2 regions of the Stenotrophomonas sp. TWI819 genome follow, and region 1 is predicted to be linked to the other one. Evidence: riboswitches for the same ligand, from Rfam matches in the RefSeq annotation. Region 1 holds a riboswitch; the other holds the start of a gene.

Region 1 (7,576 bases):
CCGGATATCGCCGCACCGCTGCGCCACATCCTCGGTCACCAGCGTAATGTCGAAGTGCGGCTGGGCGAAGTGACCGACATCGACAAGGCCGCGCGCACCGCGACGCTGGCCGATGGCACGCAGATTACGTACGACACCCTGATGCTGTGCACCGGCGCCACCCACGCGTATTTCGGCCACGACGAATGGGCCGCCGATGCGCCGGGCCTGAAGACGCTGGACGATGCCATCGCGCTGCGCCGCAAGCTGCTGCTCGCCTTCGAGCGTGCCGAGGCCGAACCCGATCCCGCGCGCAAAGCGGCGTGGCTGAGTTTCGCCGTGGTCGGTGGCGGCCCCACCGGCGTGGAACTGGCCGGCACCCTGGCCGAGATCGCACGGCATACGCTGCGCAATGAGTTCCGCCATATCGATCCCGCCTCGGCCAAGGTCCGCCTGGTCGAAGCCGGCCCGCGCGTGCTGTCCACCTTCCCCGAGGTGCTCTCGCTCAAGGCGCGGCGGCAGCTGGAAAAGCTGGGCGTGGAAGTGCTCACCGGCACGCCGGTCAGCGACATCACTGCCGAAGGCTTCCAGCTCGGCGAGCGCTTCGTCGAGGCCCGCACCGTGGTCTGGGCCGCCGGTGTCGCCGCCTCACCGCTGGCACGTACGTTGGACGTACCACTGGACCGCGCCGGCCGCGTGCCGGTGCAGCCTGACCTCACCCTGGAGGGCCACCCGGAGATCTTCGTTGCCGGTGACCTGGCGGCACTGACCCAGGCCGACGGCAAGCCGGTGCCCGGCGTCGCGCCGGCGGCCAAGCAGATGGGCAAGCACGTGGCCACCACCGTCCAGGCACGCCTGGCCGGCAAGCCCGCGCCGGGTGCGTTCAAATACCAGGACTTCGGCAACCTGGCGACCATCGGCCGCATGGCGGCGATCGTCCACCTCGGCCGGCTGCAGCTTTCCGGCGTGCTGGCCTGGTGGTTCTGGCTGGCCGCGCACGTGTTCTTCCTGATCGGCTTCCGCAACCGCGTGGTGGTGCTGTTGAACTGGGCGGTGGCGTACTGGAGCTACCAGCGCAGCGCACGGATCATCTTCGGTGATGCACAGGACGATCGCCGGCCGAAACGACCGCCCACGCCCTGATCATCCCTGCGACAGACATCGCCAGCCATCCACCTGGCCGCTGTAGGAGACCGCCTCGCTGGCCAGCAGACCTTCGAAGCCGGCGATGTTCTGGTGGGTCGGCAGCATCAGCGGATGCACCACCACCTGCCAGGGGTAGTCGTCGTTGCCCTCGTAGGCGGCGAAGGACACCTTCTGGTCGTTCTTGAGCAGGTGCACGGCGAAGGCGATCGCCACATCCTGGGTCGGAAAGATCAGCGCGAAATCCACCTCGCGCGGAATCGACAGATCGTCGCCATCCTGCAGCATGTTCCAGAGCACATCGCCATTCTCATCTTCCGGGTACAACGACAGATCGCGGGACATGGCACTCCAGGGCTTGGGCAAGCGGATCAACGAACGAGGGTCGATGGTATGCCGCCAACGAAGGCCCGAACAACCCGCACGCGCGGCTACGTGGGATCGGGCAGCGCCAGCCACGCCAGCTTGCGCTCGCGCGGTTGCCGCTTGAGCTGCCACTCGGCCTTCGACGCGGCCGCGCGGTCCGGGTAGGCGCGCATCGCCAGCACCTTCACCGGTGGGTTGGCCCGCGTGTATTTCGCCCCTTTGCCGGCGAGATGGGCCTGGAAGCGTGCGTCCACGTCGTTGCTGATGCCGGCGTAATAGCTGCCGTTGCGGCATTCAAGCAGGTACAGGTACCAGAGGGCGGGTTCAGCGGGCATACCGGGATTATCCCCCGGCACGGGCCCGGCGGCTGCTAGAATCCGCCCCGGATGCAGGAGAGAGGCGCCGCGCTGGCGCCCGCCGAAGGCGCAGGCTCCCATAATCGCTCAGGCCGGTGGCTGCACAGCCACCAACCATGCATCCGACACGCCGATCTGGAGAGAGGTCTTCAATGACCCGCCGAAGGGGCACGTGGCCTTGGCCACCGAACTCTCAGGCAAAAGGACAGCGGGAGCGGCAACGGAATCCCACCCCACGACAGTGCAGCGGCGCTGGCGTGATGCGTGCGCGTTTCCGTCCCCGCCTGACGTGTTTCCCGGAGCCCCCCCATGCTGCTCTCCCTGATCTACCTCATCGCCATCTCGGCCGAAGCCATGACCGGCGCGCTGTCGGCCGGCCGCCGCCGCATGGACCTGTTCGGCGTGGTCATCATCGCCTGCGTCACCGCGCTCGGCGGCGGCTCGCTGCGCGACATCGTGCTCGGCCACTACCCGCTGGGCTGGGTGAAGCACCCGGAGTACCTGGGCTTCACCATCTGCGCAGCACTGATCGCGACCTGGGTGGCGCGCTGGATGCATCACTTCCGGCGCACCTTCCTGGTGCTCGATGGCCTGGGCCTGATCGCGTTCACTCTGATCGGGTGCGCGGTCGCGCGCGAAGGCGGGCACACCGTGCCGATCATCCTGATCGCCGGCATGCTGACCGGTGCGTTCGGCGGCGTGCTGCGCGATGTGTTGTGCAACGAGGTGCCGCTGATCTTCCAGAAAGAACTGTATGCCGTGATCACCCTGCTCACCGGTGCGGCCTACCTGACCCTGCTGGAACTCGGCGTGTCACTCAACGCCGCCACGCTGTGGTGCCTGGGCGGCGGCTTCCTGTTCCGCCTGCTGGCCATCCACTTCAAGTGGGAAATGCCGAAGTTCGTGTACCGCGACGAGGTGCATTGACGCACCCGCGGGCATGACCAAGGTCACGGGAGCTTGAGCGGCCCGGCCCTGTATCATGGCGCTCCCGTTCCATTCGAACGGCATCCAGCCACGCGGCGGTGTACCACCCGCTGCCCCGCCAGACACCCTCTCCCCCGTTGACCTGCCGCCGTCGGCCGGTCCCCATGGACGCACTGCTCCGGTGGAGGGTGCGCAGGATGCGTATGTCCGCTTCAACGCCCCCGTCGTCTCGCCGTCGTTTGGTCACACCGCTGTTGATCGCTGCCGCTGTCGGCCTGGCCGCCATCGCTGCATGGAAACTGCTCGCGCCCGCCCCCGCCGCCGGCCCGTCCGGGGGGCCGCAGCCGACCCCGGTGCGTGTGGCCACTGCGACGCAGGAAGATCTGGTGGTGCGCCTGAAAGCGCTGGGCACGGTGACCCCGCTGCATACGGTGAGCATCCGCAGCCGCGTGGATGGCGAACTGCTTCGGTTGGCATTCTCCGAGGGCCAGCACGTCACCGCCGGCGAGCTGCTGGCCGAGATCGATCCGCGCCCGTTCCAGGTGCAGCTCTCGCGTGCGCTGGGCACCCAGCAGCAGAACCTGGCCGAGCTGGACAATGCCGAAAGCCAGCTCAAGCGCTTCGCCGAACTGCAGAGCAAGCACTTCGTCTCCGCGCAGGACCTCAGTGATCAGCAGAGCAAGGTGCGCCAGCTGCAGGGCCGTCGCCAGACCGACCAGGCGGCGGTGGATGAAGCACGCCTGCAGCTGCAGTACACCCGCATCACCGCACCGGTGGCCGGGCGTATGGGCCTGCGCAACGTCGATGTCGGCAACCTGGTGCGCAGTGGCGATACCGAGCCGCTGGCCACCATCACCCAGACCACCCCGATCAGCGTGCTGTTCACCGTGCCCGAGCCGGACCTGCCGGCGGTGGTGGCTGCCGCACGCGCCAATCCGCAGCTGACCGTGGAAGCCTGGGACCGCGAGGAGCGCACCGCGCTGGGCGATGGCGTGCTCTCCAGCCTGGACAACCGCATCGATACCGCCACCGGCACGCTCAAACTGCGCGCGCAGTTCGCCAACGCGGATGAATCGTTGTTCCCCAACCAGTTCGTCAACGTGCGCCTGCAGGTCAGCAGCAGTGATGCGGTGGTGATTCCCAATGCCGCCGTGCAGTTCGGCAGCAAGGGCAGCTACGTCTACGTGATCGCGGCCGATGACACCTCGTCGCTGCGCACCGTGGTGCTCGGCCCGGCCGATGGCGAACGCGTCTCGGTGCGCGAAGGCCTCAAGGCGGGCGAGCGCGTGGTGGTGGAAGGCATCGACGGCCTGCGCGAAGGCGCCAAGGTCGAGGTGGTGGAGCAGGACCCGCCGCGGACCGGCGCATGAACCTCTCGCGCCCCTTCATCGAGCGCCCGGTCGCGACCACGCTGCTGATGGTGGCGCTGCTGCTGTCCGGCGTGATGGCCTATCGCCTGCTGCCGGTCGCGGCACTGCCGCAGGTCGATTACCCGATCATCCAGATCACCACGCTGTATCCCGGCGCCAGCCCGGACGTCACCACCAGCGCGGTCACCGCGCCGCTGGAACGGCAACTCGGGCAGATTCCCGGCCTGAAGCAGATGTCCTCGACCAGCTCCGGCGGCGCGTCGGTGATCACCCTGCAGTTCTCGCTGGAGGTCGCGCTCGGCGTGGCCGAGCAGGAAGTGCAGGCCGCGATCAACGCCGCCGACAGCTTCCTGCCCGACGATCTGCCGGTGCCGCCGGTGTACCGCAAGGTCAACCCGGCTGACACCCCGATCCTGACCCTGGCAGTGACCTCGCAGGGCCTCTCGCTGCCGCAGGTGCACGATCTGGTCGATACCCGCATGGCGCAGCGGCTCTCGCAGCTGCCTGGGGTCGGGCTGGTCAGCCTCGCTGGTGGGCAGCGCCCGGCGGTCCGCATCCAGGTCAATCCGTCCGCGCTGGCCGCCAACGGGCTGAGCATGGCCAGCATCCGCACCGCGATCGGCACGGCCAACGTCAACATGCCCAAGGGCAGCTTCGACGGGCCGACCCGCGCGATCATGCTCGATGCCAACGATCAGATGCGCTCGGTGGCCGAGTACCGCGCCCTGATCCTGGCCTGGAAGGATGGCGCACCGCTGCGTCTGGGCGATGTCGCCACCATCGAAGATGGCGCCGAGAACCGCCAGCTGGCCGCGTGGTCGGGCACCACCCCGGCGGTGCTGATCAACATCCAGCGCCAGCCCGGCGCGAACGTGATCGCCGTGGTCGACCAGGTGCGTGCGCTGCTGCCGCAGCTGCAATCCTCGCTGCCGGCCGGTGTGGATGTGGCCATCCTCAGCGATCGCACCGAATCGATCCGCGCCTCGATCCGTGGCGTGCAGCACGAGCTGCTGATCGCGATCGCACTGGTGGTGATGGTCACCTTCCTGTTCCTGCGCAACATCCCGGCCACGATCATTCCCAGCATCGCGGTCCCGCTGTCGCTGGTCGGCACGTTCGGGGTGATGCTGCTGGCCGGCTTCTCGCTCAACAACCTCACGCTGATGGCGCTGACCATCGCCACCGGTTTCGTGGTGGACGATGCGATCGTGATGCTGGAGAACATCGCCCGTCATCTGGAGCGCGGTGCCACGCCGATGCAGGCAGCGCTGAAGGGTGCCAGGCAGATCGGCTTCACGCTGATCTCGCTGACCCTGTCGCTGATCGCCGTGTTGATCCCGCTGCTGTTCATGGCCGACGTGGTCGGCAAGCTGTTCCACGAATTCGCGATCACCTTGGCGGTGGCGATCGGCATCTCGCTGCTGGTCTCGCTGACGCTGACGCCGATGATGTGCGCGCGCCTGCTCAAGGCCGGCCATGCGACCCGTCGCGATGCCGATGGGCAGGAATCGGCCCAGCAGGGCGACCCGTTCGACCGCGTCGTGGCGGTCTATGATCGCCAGCTGCATTGGGTGCTGCAGCGCCAGCCGTTGATGCTGGCCGCCACTGTCGCCACGCTGGTACTGACAGCGCTGCTGTACGTGTGGGTGCCCAAGGGCTTCTTCCCGGTGCAGGATGCCGGGCTGATCCAGGGCATCAGCGAGGCGCCGCAGTCGATCTCCTTCCAGGCGATGGCGCAGCGCCAGCAGGCCTTGTCGGCGGCGCTGCTGGAAGATGAGGACGTGGCCAGCCTGTCCTCGTTCATCGGCGTGGACGGCAACAACGCCACCCTCAACAGTGGGCGTCTTCTGATCGAATTGAAACCGCACGCACAGCGCGCTGCCGATGCACAGGCGATCATCGCGCGGCTGCAGCAGCGCGTGGCGCATGTCCCGGGCATCAAACTGTATCTGCAACCGGTCCAGGAACTGGGCATCGAGGACCGGATCAGCCGTACCCAGTATCAGTTCACTCTGACCAGCCCGGATATCGCGCAGCTGGAGACGTGGGCGCCGCGCCTGCTCGAGCATCTGCAGCAGGCACCGGCACTGGCCGACGTCGCCAGCGATCTGCAGAACCAAGGGCTGCAGGCACATGTGGTGATCGACCGGGTCGCCGCAGCGCGCCTGGGCATCAGCGTGGAGACCATCGCCGATGCGCTGTACGACGCGTTCGGGCAGCGCCAGATCTCGACCATCTTCACCCAGGCCAACCAGTACCGCGTGGTGCTGGAAGCGCGCCCGGACGTGGCCTTCGGCCCGGATGCGATCGCACGCCTGCACGTCACCGGCCCGGATGGTCGGCAGGTGCCGCTGGGCGGCATCGCGCGGATCGAACAGCGCCCCGCGCAGCTGCTGATCAACCATGTCGGCCAGTTCCCGGCGGTGACGTTCTCGTTCAACCTCGCCCCGGAGGCATCGCTGGGCGAAGCGGTGGATGCCATCGAAGGCGCCCGCGCCGCGATCGGCCTGCCGGCCAGCGTAGAGCTTCGCCTGCAGGGCGCGGCCGATGCGTTCCGCGCCTCGCTGTCGAGCACCTTGTGGCTGGTGCTGGCCGCGGTGGTGGTGATGTACCTGGTGCTGGGCGTGCTCTACGAGAGCTTCATCCACCCGATCACCATCCTCTCCACCCTGCCCTCGGCCACGGTGGGCGCGTTGCTTGCCCTGCTGGTGAGCGGGCGCAGCCTGGACCTGATCGCGGTGATCGGCATCGTGCTGCTGATCGGGCTGGTCAAGAAGAACGCGATCATGATGATCGACTTCGCGCTGGAGGCCGAGCGCGAGCACGGCATGGCGCCGCGCCAGGCCATCCATCAGGCCGCATTGCTGCGCTTCCGCCCGATCCTGATGACCACGCTGGCCGCGTTGTTCGGCGCGATCCCGCTGATGTTCGCCAGTGGCTCGGGCGCCGAGCTGCGCCAGCCGTTGGGCCTGGTGATGGTCGGTGGGCTGATCGTCAGCCAGGTGCTGACCCTGTTCACCACGCCGGTGATCTACCTGTTCTTCGACCGCTTCCGCCAGCGCCCCGCGCCGGTGACCGACAAGGCTGACGAGGCGCTGGCGTGAGCCCGCTGTCGCGGGCGATCGGCTGGTTCGTGCAGCATCCCGTCGCCACCGTGCTGCTGGCAGTGGCGGTGGTACTGGCCGGCCTGCTCGGGTTGCGCCTGCTGCCGGTCGCGCCGCTGCCGCAGGTCGACTACCCGGCGATCAACGTCAGCGCCAGCCTGCCGGGCGCGAGCCCCGAGTCGATGGCGGCCAACGTCGCCACGCCATTGGAACGTGCGCTGGGCACCATCCCGGGGCTGACCGGGATCGACTCGGCCAGCACCCAGGGCTCGACCCAGGTCGAGCTGAAGTTCGCGCTCGGCCGCAACGTGGACGATGCCGCGCGCGACGT
Region 2 (7,576 bases), on a different contig from region 1:
TGAAATCCCGCAAGGACGTGATCGGGCGCACTGCAGCGGAGATCTACCCGACCGGGCTGGGCGCCGATTACGCCACCCAGGACGAGCAGGTGCTGGCCGGCAAGGTCATCGAGAACCTGATGGAGCTGCATCTGTTCGCCAACCGCGAGCCGGGCTGGTGCCTGACCTGCAAGCGGCCGCTGGTGGTGGACGGGCAGATCCGCGGGCTGATCGGGATCTCGCGCGATCTGGGCCAGAAGGACAGCCTGGGCACGCAGTACGAACAGCTTCGCCTCGCGCTGGCGCATCTGAATGCGCATTACGCCGAGAACGTGCGCATGCAGACCCTGCTCGACATCACCGGGTTCTCGCTGTCCAAACTGGAGCGCACCTTCCGCAAGGTGTTCCAGATGACCCCGCAGCAGGTGCTGACCCGGCTGCGCATCCAGATGGCGGTGCACCTGCTGCATGGCCCGGACAGCATCGCCAGCATCGGCCAGGCCTGCGGCTTCACCGACCAGAGCGCGTTCACCCGCAAGTTCAAGGCCGAGGTCGGGCTGTCGCCGCGCGCCTACCGCGCCCAGATCAGCGAGCGCGCGGCCGCCTGAGCCGGGGTGGGGCTTGTGGCCTATGCCGTCGCGCGGCCGACAGGGTATGGTGTCGCACTTGTTGCCCGCCAATCGATTCCGATGCCCGCATCCCAGACTCCGGCTCCTGCCACTCCGCCCGCCGATACCCGCCTCGGGCACGCGCTCAAGCCCCGCCAGCTGATCATGATGGGCCTGGGCAGCGCGATCGGCGCTGGCCTTTTCCTCGGCTCCGGGGTGGGCGTCCAGGCCGCCGGACCGGCGGTGCTGCTGTCGTATCTCGTCGCCGGCGCGCTGGTGATCATCGTGATGAACGCGCTTGGCGAAATGGCCGCGGCCAAGCCGACCAGCGGCGCGTTCTCGGTCTACGCCGCGGACGCCATGGGAGCGACCGCCGGTGCCACGGTCGGCTGGCTGTGGTGGGTACAGCTGGTGATCGTCATCGCCGCCGAGGCGGTGGGGGCCGCTGGGCTGCTGGCGACGGTCTGGCCGGCGATCCCGGTCCCGATGGCCGCGCTGGCCTTCATGCTGTTCTTCACGGCGATCAACCTGCTCGGGGTGAAGAACTTCGGCGAGTTCGAATTCTGGTTCGCGATCCTCAAAGTGGCTGCGATCATCGGCTTCATCCTGATCGGCGTGGCCCTGCTGATGGGCTGGCTGCCGGACGTGGCCTCGCCGGGCCTGCGCAACTTCACCGAGCACGGTGGCTTCATGCCCAAGGGCCTGGCCGGGATCGGCGCGGCGCTGCTGGTGGTGGTGTTCGCCTTCGGCGGTACCGAGATCGTGGCGGTGGCTGCGGCCGAGACCGAAGATCCCGAGCGCAGCATCGCCCGCGCGATCCGCACCGTGGCGTGGCGCATCCTGGTGTTCTACATCGGCTCGCTGAGCGTGATCATCGCGGTGGTGCCGTGGACCAGCGAGGCGCTGAAGTCGCCGTTCGCTGCCGTGCTGGAAGCGGCCAAGATTCCGGGCGCGGCGACGGCGATCACGCTGATCGCGGTGATCGCGCTGCTGTCGGCGCTCAATGCGAATCTCTACGGCGCGTCGCGGATGATGTACTCGCTGGCGCAGCGCCGTGAGGCGCCGGCCGTACTGGGCTGGACCGATCCGCGCCAGGTGCCGATCATCGCGGTGCTGGCCAGTGTGCTGTTCGGTTTTGCGGCGACGGTGATGGAGCTGGTGTTCCCGGACAAGGTGTTGCCGGTGCTGCTCAACATCGTGGGCTCGACGTGTCTGTTGGTGTGGACGATTTCGTTGTTGTCGCAGTTGATTCTGCGCCATCGTGCGAACCGGGATGGGACGCGGTTGCCGTTCCGGATGGCGGGGTATCCGTATCTGACGGTGATCGGGTTGGGGGTGTTGGCGTTGATTTTCGGTCTGTTGTTGTCCGAGGCGCATACGCGGTTGCAGTTCCTGTCGATGGCGGCGCTGACGGCGGTGATTGCGGCGAGTAGTGAGATTGCGCGTCGGGTGCGTGCTGGTCGGGGCAGCTGACAGCCAGCAGCCAACGGCCAACAGCCAACAGCCAACAGCCGCAGGTTTGAGCCTCCGCTCGCCTGGGCGGGCACGGGTGGGTTGCCGGGACCCGCTGCAAGTACGTCCATGTAAGCTCGTATGCCGCCATCCATGGCGGCATACGGTCCCGCCAACCCACCCGTGCCCACCCTTTGACAGGGGGCTGGTGGGCAATGGGACGTCAAAAGCAGAACGCAGAACGCTGCCGAGCTGGTGCTGGGATGTTCGATGCAGTGATGCTGGCAACACAACACAACACAACACAACAAAACACAACACAACACAACGCTCAAAGCTCAAAGCTCAAAGCTCAAAGCTCAAAGCTCAAAGCTCAAAGCTCAAAGCTCAAAGCTCAAAGCTCAAAGCTCAAAACTGAATGCGCAATGCGTACTTAGCACTCAGCACTCAGCATTGAACGTTGGGCGCCCAAGCTGATGCTATGGACAGTCATCCGATGAGTGCATGAGGTGTTAGTGCTCGCCTCCGTTGCACGGCGATCGCGTTTGCTTTTTCAGAGGCAGCCGATCCACTGTCGAGGGCGGGGGTGTGTGGGTTGGCGGGACCGTTGGAGCGGCATGGATGCCGCTCACGAGCCTCCAGGGACGGATTTACGGCGTGTCCCGCGGACCCGCACACTCCTGCCATGCCACAGGGTCTCGCCGACGTTGATCTCGGCCGGTGCGCCAGATTGTGGGGGCATGAGGCAACACAAAAACGGCCCGCTTGCGCGGGCCGTCTGCTGTTGCGTCAGGGTAGGGAGGCTTAGACCTCCACGCCCTCGTCTTCCTTGTACGCATCGACCGGGATGCAGGCGCACATCACGTTCTTGTCGCCGTAGACGTTGTCCACGCGCGCCACCGGCGGCCAGTACTTCTGCTGGCGCAGGCTGGCCAGCGGGAAGGCCGCCAGCTCACGCGGGTAGGCATGGGCCCACTCGCTGGCCGAGACCGCCGTGGCGGTGTGCGGGGCGTGCTTGAGCGGGTTGTCCTCGCGGTCCAGACGGCCGTCTTCGATCGCGGCGATTTCCTCGCGGATCTGGATCATCGCGTTGATGAAACGGTCCAGTTCGTGCAGCGATTCGCTCTCGGTCGGCTCCACCATCAGCGTGCCGGCGACCGGGAAGCTCAACGTCGGGGCGTGGAAGCCGAAATCGATCAGACGCTTGGCCACGTCTTCGGCGCCGATGCCCGAGGTCTTCTCCAGCGGTCGCACGTCCAGGATGCACTCGTGCGCCACCAGGCCGTTGCGGCCGGTATACAGGGTCTTGAAGTGCGGGGCCAGGCGCTTGGCGATGTAGTTGGCGTTGAGCAGGGCCACCTGGGTTGCCTTGCGCAGGCCGGCGGTGCCCATCAGCGTGATGTACATCCAGCTGATCGGCAGGATCGAGGCGCTGCCGAAGCTGGCCGCGCTGACCATGCCGACATCGCCTTCGCCGCCCAGCACCTTCGGCAGGAACGGGGCGAGGTGCGACTTGACCGCACACGGGCCGACGCCCGGGCCGCCGCCGCCGTGCGGGATGCAGAAGGTCTTGTGCAGGTTCAGGTGTGACACGTCCGAGCCCCACTTGCCGGGCTTGGCCACGCCGACCAGGGCGTTCATGTTGGCGCCGTCGGTGTACACCTGGCCACCGTGCTGGTGCACGATCTCGCAGATCTCCACCACTTCTTCCTCGAACACGCCGTGCGTGGACGGGTAGGTGATCATCAGCGCGGCCAGGCGGTCGCTGTACTTCTCCGCGTTGATGCGGATGTCGTCCAGGTCGACGTTGCCGTTGGCATCGGTCTTGGTCACCACGACCTTCATGCCGCACATCTGGGCCGAGGCCGGGTTGGTGCCGTGCGCCGAATCCGGAATCAGGCAGACGTCGCGATGGCCTTCGCCGCGCGAGCGGTGGTAGGCGCGGATCGCCAGTAGGCCGGCGTACTCACCCTGCGCGCCGGAGTTCGGCTGCAGGCTCACCGCGTCATAGCCGGTGCACTCGACCAGCATCGCTTCCAGGCCGTCGATCAGTTCCTTGTAGCCGGTGGCCTGATCGGCCGGGGCCAGCGGATGGATGTTGGCGAATTCCGGCCACGTCACCGGGATCATCTCGGCGGTGGCGTTGAGCTTCATGGTGCAGCTGCCCAGCGGGATCATGGTGCGATCCATCGCCAGGTCCTTGTCCGCCAGCGAGCGCAGGTAACGCAGCAGTTCGTGTTCGCTGTGGTGGGTGTTGAACACCGGGTGGGTCAGGAAGTCGCTGGTGCGCACCAGAGCGGCCGGCAACGCATCGGCGGTGGCCGCATCCAGTGCATCCACGTCGACCGTGGCACCGAACAGCTGGCCGAGCGCGACGATGTCGGCGCGGGTGGCGGTTTCGTCCAGGCTGATGCCGACCGCATCGCTGTCGATCGCACGCAGGTTGATGCGCGCCGCCGCAGCCTTGGCGTGGATCGCCTTGGCGTCCACATCCTTGACGTGCAGGGTGTCGAAGAAGTGCTCGCCCACGTTGACGCCGACGCCGCGCAGTGCGGCGGCCAGGATCGCGGCCAGACGGTGGGTGCGACGGGCAATGCGGGTCAGGCCTTCCGGGCCGTGGTACACGGCATACATCGAGGCCATCACCGCCAGCAGCACCTGGGCGGTACAGATGTTGGAGGTCGCCTTCTCGCGGCGGATGTGCTGCTCGCGGGTCTGCAGCGTCAAGCGGTAGGCAGCGTTGCCCTGCGCGTCGACAGAGACGCCGATCAGGCGGCCCGGCATCGAGCGCTTGTAGGCATCGCGGCAGGCCATGAAGGCGGCATGCGGGCCACCGAAGCCGAACGGCACGCCGAAGCGCTGCGAGTTGCCGACCACGATGTCCGCGCCCCATTCGCCGGGGGCGGCGATCAGGGTCAGCGCCAGCAGATCGGTGGCCACGGCGACCAGGCCACCGCGCGCGTGCACGGCATCGGCCAGCGCCTTGTAGTCGCCGATATGGCCGAAGGTATCCGGGTACTGCAGCAGCACGCCGTAGGCTTCGGCTTCCATCGCCTCGGCCGGGGTGCCCACGCGCAGCACGATGCCCATCGGCTCGGCGCGGGTGCGCAGCAGTTCCAGCGTCTGCGGGTGCACGGCGTCGTGCACGAAGAAGGTATCGGACTTCGACTTGGCCGAGCGCTTGGCCAGCGTCATCGCTTCGGCGGCGGCGGTGGCTTCATCCAGCAGCGAGGCGTTGGCGATCTCCATGCCCGTGAGGTCGGCGCACAGCGTCTGGAAGTTGATCAGCGCTTCCATGCGGCCCTGCGAAATCTCGGCCTGGTACGGGGTGTAGGCGGTGTACCACGCCGGGTTTTCCAGCACGTTGCGCAGGATGACGTTCGGGGTGAGCGTGCCGTAGTAGCCCTGCCCGATGAAGGTGCGGAACACCTGGTTCTTGTCGGCGATGGCGCGGATTTTGGCCAGTGCCTGCACTTCGGTCAGCGACTCGGGCAGGTCCAGCGGTGCCGGCGATTTGATCCCGGCCGGGACAATCGCATCGGTCAGCGCGTCCAGCGAGGCGTGGCCGACCACGTCGAGCATCTGCGCGATTTCAGCGTCGTTGGGGCCGATGTGGCGTTCGACGAACGCGTGGCTGTGTTCAAGCTCGCGCAGGGAGGGGGTGTTCTGGGACATGGCTGGCATCTCGGAGAGTGGGCACGCACGTTCGGAAGGCGGCCGGGGCCAGGGCGCGTCGCGGGCGACAGCGATCCACCGGACCTTGCGGTCTTCCTGGGTGCCCCTCTGTCCTTTTGCCTGAGAGTTTGGAAGCGCGCATCTGCGGACTTCGTGCCCCTTCGGCGCCGGCACTCGCCGGTCTCTCCAGAGTTTTGATGCGGGTGGTATCGGGCCTGAGCGATTACGGGCGTTGCGCCTTCGGCAGCGGGTGTCCGCTTCTCCCACCATGTAGCGGGGCGATTATAGCCCAGCGCTTCGGCCCACTGGGCCTTTCCGGCACCTGAATACGGGGGCGCATGGACGCCTGAAACCGCCGCCGGGCATGGTGCCGGGGTCGGCAAAGGCCTATGATCAACGGATCCTCGTATTCATCTGGCGCCGCCCGTTCCGGGCCAGGCGCCCGCCGTGCAGTGCGCATGGCCGCTGACGGAAGCCCGCATGACGCCCGCCTCACCTTCGACCCGCCGTCTGGCCCTGCTGCTTGCAGGCCTGGCGATGTTCGGTCCGTTCTCGATCGACACCATTTTCCCGGCCTTCCTGTTGCTGGGCGAGCGCATGCAGGTGGACCAGGTCGCGGTGCAGCAGACCATCAGCGTCTACCTGCTGTTCTATGGCCTGATGAGCCTGGCGCACGGCCCGCTATCGGATGCCTTCGGCCGCAAGCGGGTGATCATCGGCGGGCTGGTGTTGTTCATCGGCGCCTCGATCGGCTGTGCGCTGTCGCGGGACATGACCACGTTGCTGGTGTTCCGCGCACTGCAGGGCGTGACTGCCGGTGTGGGTGTGATCGTCGGCCGCGCCGTGATCCGCGATCTGTACCACGGTGCCGACGCGCAGCGCTTGATGAGCCAGGTCTCGATGATCTTCGGCGTGGCCCCGGCGATCGCCCCGATCATCGGTGGCTGGATCCTGCTCGGCGGCGGCGACTGGCCGCTGATCTTCTGGTTCCTGGTGCTGTTCGGCGTGGTCCTGCTGCTGGCCACGGGCAAGTGGCTGCCGGAAACCCACCCGGTCGAGGCGCGCACGCCACTGTCGATGCGTGAACTGCTGCGCAGCTATGCCCGCATGGGCTCCAACGCGCGCCTGCTGCGGCTTTCGGCTGCCGGTGCGCTGAATTTCTCCGGCATTTTCCTGTACATCGCCTCGGCGCCGGTGCTGGTGATGCAGCACCTCAAGCTGGGCGAGGGCGGTTTTGCCTGGTTGTTCATTCCGACCATCGGCGGCATGACGATGGGCTCGTTCCTGTCCGGGCGGATGGCCGGGCGGATCCTGCCGCAGCGGCAGATCGCGATCGGGTTCGGTCTGTGCGCAGTGTCGGCCCTGCTCAACATCACCTACGTGCTGTCCGTGCAGCAGATCGCGCTGCCGTGGGCGGTGATGCCGATCTTCCTGGGCGGCGTGGGCATGGCGCTGATCTTCCCGGTGCTGGCGCTGGCGGTGCTGGACATGTACCCGCACCAGCGCGGCCTGGCGTCCTCGATGCAGATGTTCATCCAGCTGATGATCAACACCGTCGTGGCCGGTGTGGTCTCGCCGATGCTCAGCAGCAGTCCGGTACATCTGGCGTTGGGCTACATGGGCTTCTTCGCACTGGGCGGCTCGTTCTGGTACTGGGAGCGGTATTGCGAGCGCCGCCGCGAAGTACTGACGCCCATCGAGTAGGCCACGCAGCTGGCGGGACCATCAGGACCCGTGCGGTATCCTTTGCCCTTTCATGCAGTCCGGAAGTCCCTGATGTCGACCACCTCCAAACTGCGCCGCGACATCCGCCGGCGCCGTGAAACCCAGGCCGCCAACCGCGAGCAGGCCGCCACCCCGCC

Evidence for each region. A riboswitch is a leader RNA that binds a small molecule or an ion and turns the genes downstream of it on or off. The one in region 1 is predicted to bind glycine.
Region 2: another riboswitch for glycine. It lies ahead of gcvP (aminomethyl-transferring glycine dehydrogenase); the one in region 1 lies ahead of ABE463_RS07805 (trimeric intracellular cation channel family protein).

What each region holds. Positions count from the first base shown of each region.
Region 1 covers NZ_JBDJKY010000004.1:264,042-271,617, reverse strand. Annotated here, with positions in the region: gene ABE463_RS07820 (NAD(P)/FAD-dependent oxidoreductase) at 1-1,122, shown strand, start outside; gene ABE463_RS07815 (ribonuclease E inhibitor RraB) at 1,123-1,467, opposite strand; gene ABE463_RS07810 (GIY-YIG nuclease family protein) at 1,554-1,823, opposite strand; glycine riboswitch at 1,868-1,961, shown strand; glycine riboswitch at 1,970-2,061, shown strand; gene ABE463_RS07805 (trimeric intracellular cation channel family protein) at 2,154-2,771, shown strand; gene ABE463_RS07800 (MdtA/MuxA family multidrug efflux RND transporter periplasmic adaptor subunit) at 3,026-4,141, shown strand; gene ABE463_RS07795 (MdtB/MuxB family multidrug efflux RND transporter permease subunit) at 4,138-7,245, shown strand; gene ABE463_RS07790 (efflux RND transporter permease subunit) at 7,242-7,576, shown strand, end outside.
Region 2 covers NZ_JBDJKY010000007.1:152,467-160,042, reverse strand. Annotated here, with positions in the region: gene ABE463_RS11725 (AraC family transcriptional regulator) at 1-587, shown strand, start outside; gene ABE463_RS11720 (amino acid permease) at 663-2,060, shown strand; gene gcvP (aminomethyl-transferring glycine dehydrogenase) at 2,844-5,723, opposite strand; glycine riboswitch at 5,813-5,914, opposite strand; gene ABE463_RS11710 (multidrug effflux MFS transporter) at 6,195-7,418, shown strand; gene ABE463_RS11705 (hypothetical protein) at 7,491-7,576, shown strand, end outside.